2 linked regions of the Simiduia agarivorans SA1 = DSM 21679 genome follow. The protein of the gene in region 1 interacts with the protein of each later gene in a pairwise test. Links are inferred from orthologs where the notes say so. Each region holds a gene or a part of one and is shown in the gene's direction. Other genes may lie near its edges.

Evidence for each region. The genes of interacting proteins can lie anywhere in the genome.
Region 2: the proteins of M5M_RS06115 (region 1) and ung interact in binary tests that used the Escherichia coli proteins (3 or more experiments, as listed by UniProt). The link is inferred for Simiduia agarivorans SA1 = DSM 21679 from one-to-one orthologs.

Annotation. Positions count from the first base shown.
Region 1 is NC_018868.3:1,368,199-1,371,067, reverse strand. It holds M5M_RS06115 (type I restriction-modification system subunit M), read left to right. Parts: upstream 1-619; coding sequence 620-2,119; downstream 2,120-2,869. Other genes in the region: M5M_RS06110 (type I restriction-modification system subunit M), read left to right, coding at 2,116-2,869; M5M_RS06120 (HIT family protein), read left to right, coding at 56-472. UniProt on the Escherichia coli protein: The subtype gamma methyltransferase (M) subunit of a type I restriction enzyme. The M and S subunits together form a methyltransferase (MTase) that methylates A-2 on the top and A-3 on the bottom strand of the sequence 5'-AACN(6)GTGC-3'.
Region 2 is NC_018868.3:746,900-749,716, reverse strand. It holds ung (uracil-DNA glycosylase), read left to right. Parts: upstream 1-971; coding sequence 972-1,664; downstream 1,665-2,817. Other genes in the region: ygfZ (CAF17-like 4Fe-4S cluster assembly/insertion protein YgfZ), read right to left, coding at 2,526-2,817; M5M_RS03360 (HDOD domain-containing protein), read right to left, coding at 1,666-2,502; lysS (lysine--tRNA ligase), read left to right, coding at 1-915. UniProt on the Escherichia coli protein: Excises uracil residues from the DNA which can arise as a result of misincorporation of dUMP residues by DNA polymerase or due to deamination of cytosine.

The DNA of each region.
Region 1 (2,869 bases):
CCAAAGCCCACGGAACTTGGGCGCGGAAGTGCAGGAAGGTATTAAAGGACAACGCATGACCCCAACCCACAACACAACACCAGCTTCAAACACCTGCCCCTTCTGCACCCTGCAAGCAGAAGCGCCCACCCGCATCCGCGCACAAAATAAACACGCCTTTTTAATGGACGACGGCTACCCGGTAACCCAAGGCCACAGCCTCATCATCCCCAAACGCCACATCGCGTCCTTTTTCGATGCCACCGAAGAAGAACGCCACGCCATGCTCGCGCTGGTGGATGAAGCCAAAACCGAATTAGACGCCCAATACCAACCCGCCGGCTACAACCTCGGCATCAACGACGGCCCCGCCGCCGGCCAAACGGTCATGCACCTGCATGTGCATGTGATTCCGCGGTATGCGGAGGAGGGGGTTGATCCGCGTGGGGGTGTGCGGTGGGTGGTGGCGGAAAAGGCGAAGTATTGGGATTGATTAGTGAGCTGATCGTTATTTGACCAGTGTCACGAGTTAAGCAGAAAGCACCGATCGCCCCAGTCAAGTGATAAGATTGGCCAGCAAAATCATGGGCTTAGACAAGCATCAAGCCTAAGCCCAATCGGTATCAGAGACAAATTACGCATGACATTAATAAACCTAAAAGACCTAGAAGCCCATCTATGGCACGCCGCCCATATCATTACAGGCCCCATAGACGCCTCTGACTATAAAACCTACATCTTCCCGATCCTGTTTTTTAAACGGATATGCGATGTATATGACGAGGAATTTGAGCAGGCCTTGGCGCAGGTGGGTGATGAAGAGCTTGCCAAGGGCGACATGTTTCACCGGATTCAGATTCCTGAAAACTGCCACTGGAGTCATGTATTCAACCGCACCAAAGATGTCGGTCAAGCGTTAAAAGATGCGTTCCGAGGCATCGAATTAGCAAACCCAAAGCTACACGGCATATTTGGCGATGCCAGCTGGACCAATAAAGATCGCTTGTCAGATGAACTATTGAGCACACTGCTCAATCATTTCAACAAAGTAAACCTCGGTGTCGCCAGCGTGCGTGACGACGACATGGGGCGCGCATACGAATACCTGATTAAACGCTTTGCTGATAAGGCCAACAAAAAGGCTGGGGAATTCTATACCCCGCGCACCATCGTTCGCCTAATGGTGAACATTCTTGATCCTAAAGCGGGTGAAAGCGTTTACGACCCGGCATGCGGTACCGGCGGCATGCTACTGGAAACCATCCACCACGTTAAAGAAAACGGCGGTGATCCGCGCTTGCTAAAAATCAAAGGCCAGGAGAAGAACCTAACCACCGAGGCCATTGCCCGCATGAACCTGTTTCTCCATGGGCAGGAAGACTTTGACATTGTGCGTGGCGACACACTGCGTGACCCTAAGTTTCTGGTCAGTGATCGCCTTGAAACCTTTGATTGTGTGATCGCCAACCCGCCGTTCAGCCTTAAAGAATGGGGCTATGATCTCTGGTCGGCAGATCCTTATGGTCGCAAACAGTATGGTTTGGCACCCAAAACCAACGGCGATTTTGCCTGGGTGCAACACATGTTCGCGTCGCTTAACGATAGCGGCCGAATGGCTGTGGTCTTGCCTCATGGCGTGCTGTTCCGTGGTGGTGCTGAAGGCGCAATCCGTACCAAGCTTCTGCAGGAAAACCGCATCGAAGCCATTATCGGTGTAGCATCAAACCTCTTTTATGGTACCGGCATTCCAGCCAGCATTCTCGTGCTACGAAAGTCACGTCCGAAGCTCCATAAAGATCATGTGTTAATCATCAACGCCGAAGAAATCTTCACCAAAGGCCGCGCACAAAACACCCTGACCAATGATCAGGCAGATGAAATCTATGGCATCTACCAAAGCCAGGTTAAACAGGGCCCTAAAGCAGCCAAAATTGAAGGCGTTGCTCGCTGGGTGCCGATCAGTGAAATCGAAGAAAACGACTTTAACCTGAACATTGCGCGCTATGTGCAAAAGCCACTGGAAGAAGAAACTATCTCGGTAGAAGACGCATTAAGGGATTTTCAGCAAAAGCTCACCGCTTTGGAACAAGCCGAAAACGAATTGGAAGCCCTGCTGATCAAAGAGGGTTTTGAAATATGAAAAAAGCAGACTTAGAAAACCTCCTCTGGGGTGCAGCCGAGTTTTTGCGCGGCCAAATCGACGCCTCAGACTACAAGCAGTACATCTTCCCGCTGCTGTTTTATAAGCGCCTGTCGGATGTGTATTTGGAAGAATACACCGAAGCATTGGAGATCCATGAAGGCGATGCCGAATACGCAGCCATGCCCATGTTTCACCGTTTTGACATCCCAAAAGAAGCCCGTTGGGAGAAGGTGCGCCACACCAGCAAAAACATTGGTGAGGCCATTCAAAACGCACTGCGTTTAATTGAAGCCAACAACCCGCGCTTACATGGCGTGTTTGGTGATGCCCAGTGGACCAACAAAGAACGTTTACCTGATCACCTGCTATCTGATCTGATTGAGCACTTCAGTAAAATTCCGCTAGGGATTAAATCGGTCGCTCAGGATGATCTGGGAGAGGCTTACGAATACCTAATCAAAAAATTTGCCGACGACTCCGGCCATACTGCTGCTGAGTTTTATACCAACCGTACAGTCGTGCATCTGATGACGCGCATTATGGGCTTAAAGCCCGGTGAAACCGCTTATGACCCCACCTGCGGCACCGGTGGCATGTTGCTAAATGCGGTAATGGATTTACGCTCTCAGGGCAAAGAATGGAGATCAGTGCATCTCTATGGGCAAGAAGTGAACCTGCTCACTTCGGCGATTGCACGAATGAATATGTTCCTGCACGACATTGAAGAGTTCGATGTGCTGCGCGGCG
Region 2 (2,817 bases), 620 kb from region 1 along the record:
CAGGACTTCATGGAAGTGGAAACGCCCATGCTGCACGTGATTCCCGGCGGTGCCTCGGCGCGCCCGTTTGTGACCCATCACAATGCGTTGGATGTGGATATGTTCCTGCGCATTGCGCCTGAACTGTATCTGAAGCGTCTGGTGGTTGGCGGGTTTGAGCGGGTGTACGAAATTAACCGCAATTTCCGCAACGAAGGTTTGTCTACCCGGCACAACCCGGAATTCACCATGCTGGAGTTCTACCAGGCTTACGCGGATTACAAAGACCTGATGGACCTCACCGAAGATATGCTGCGCAAGCTGGCCATTGAAGTGTTGGGTTCAACTGCGTTTGAGTATCAGGGCACGGCGTTTGATTTTGCCCAGCCGTTCGACCGTATTTCCGTGGTTGACGCCATTCTGAAATACAATGCCGGCATTGAACGCGCGCAGCTCGAAGATATGGAGCAGGCAACCGCTATCGCCAATAAACTGGGTATCGACGTTAAGCCAACCTGGGGATTGGGTAAGGTACAGATCGAAATCTTTGAAGAAACCGCTGAGCACAAACTGATCCAGCCGACGTTCATCACTGAGTACCCCGCCGAAGTGTCGCCGCTGGCGCGTCGCAACGACGACAATCCGTTTGTCACCGATCGGTTTGAATTTTTCGTGGGCGGCCGTGAAATCGCCAATGGCTTCTCGGAGTTAAACGACGCTGAGGATCAGGCCGATCGTTTCATGCAGCAGGTGCAGGAAAAGGATGCGGGCGATGATGAGGCCATGCATTACGATGCCGACTATGTGCGTGCGCTGGAGTATGGCTTGCCACCGACAGCGGGCGAGGGCATTGGCATCGACCGCCTGGTGATGCTGCTGACAAACTCGCCCTCGATTCGTGACGTGTTGCTGTTTCCGCACATGCGACCCGAGTAACAAAAAGGCCGCTCTGCGGCCTTTTTTGTTTGACGCTAACTAAAGAGGTTAACGTTTTGGCCACCATTGTCGAACAACTGGATGCCGGCTGGCGCGCTGTTTTTGAGCAGGAGCTGGCCAAACCTTACATGCAATCGCTGAGGGACTTTCTTAAAACCCGTAAGCGGTCGGGTGCTGAGATCTATCCGCCGGATGCGCTGTGGTTTAATGCGTTTCTGACAACACCGCTGGCAGACGTAAAGGTCGTGATTGTCGGGCAGGACCCTTACCATGGCCCCGGCCAGGCCCATGGCCTCAGCTTCAGTGTGCCGGTGGGTCAGGCCTTGCCGCCCAGTCTGAAAAACATCTACAAAGAACTCTATGCAGCGCCGGCGGAATACCCCGATGGCGACCTGAGCCATTGGGCCAGACAAGGTGTATTGCTGTTGAATGCATCGCTCACGGTAGAGCAGGGGCAGGCTGCCAGTCATGCCGGCAAAGGCTGGGAGCAGTTCACTGCCGCTTGTCTGCAGGCGGTCAATCGGCAGTGTGAGCATGTGGTGTTTCTGGCCTGGGGGCGATTTGCTCACAAGGTGTGCGAATCGATAGATGCCAAACGTCATCGGGTGATTAAAACGTCACACCCGAGCCCCTTGGGTGCAACCAAGGCGGGTCGTGATTTTGTCGCGTTTTTGGGCTCGGATTGCTTTGGCGAAGCCAACCGTCAGCTGAGCCAGTGGGGCAAGCCAACCGTGGCGTGGCGGCGGTAATTTATTGCAGCATGGCCATGGCGGCTTCCATTTCGGCACTCAGATCGTCTGCTTCGGCGCTTTCCATGTCGGAGTCCAGCCCGAGGCGGGCAAAGGCTTTGACAGTGCCATAATCGACCTGTGCCAATGCGTGTGAACTGCCCATATAGCTTTGCAGCATGGCCACTGTTACCAGATCGGCATAGTCAGCTTCCGGTGCTTCACGGGCAAAATTCATGTGTTGGCTGGGCACTTTCTGAATCGCTTCGGGGAAGCCCCAGTGGGCGAGGATTCTATCGCCCAATGTGCCCTGTAATTGTTCTACCACTGTATCCAGCGTAAAACTGTCTTTCAGCAGCGAAGGGTGCTCTTCTGCGTAGGTCAGAATGGGCAGAACGCCGATTTTGTGCGTCAGGCCAGCCAGGGTCGCCTGATCGGGCCGTAACCGGGTGCGGTGCTTACACAGCACGTGGCAGATGCCAGCGATTTCACTCGAGCGGGTCCACACTTCTCTCAGGCGCCGGTCTATCAGATCGCTGGTGGCCTGGAACATCTGCGACATGGCGAGGCCCGTGGCAATATTGCAGGTGTACTCGATACCCAATCTCGCCAGTGCCATTTTCAGGTCAGTGATTTCTTTTGAGCCTCTGAGCAGTGGGCTGTTTGCCACTTTAATCAGGCGGGCGGTAAGTGCTGCGTCGGAGCCTATGACTTTGCCCAGCTGGTCGATCGAGGCGTCTGGGTCCTCGGCGACCTCCCGTACGCGCAAGGCGACCTCTGGCAGCGTTGGTAGCACCAGTTGATCTTTCTCGAGTGCGGTGATGATGTCTTGGCTGACTTTCTCGACCAGCTGGCTCATGCAGGCGTCCTTGTTAAATCTGACTATGACTCATTGTTTATAGCATAGGGAGGCTGAATGGGCCTGAGTATTTTATCGCCTGCTTGAAGTATGGTGTCTTCAGTGAGGGCGTCCGTGCGGACCTCCGCAAAGGCAAGCCATTGATTGGCCTCCGCCCGGTGTTGCTTGATGATCTTGCCTGAGGGGATTCCCTGTGTATCGGTAAGTACATCGGTTTCAGGCTGGCTTTCGCCAGATAGCAGCACGCACCGGGTTTTCAGCTTGGCCTTGTACTCCATGCGGGCAATGATTTCCTGACCGATGTAGCAGCCTTTT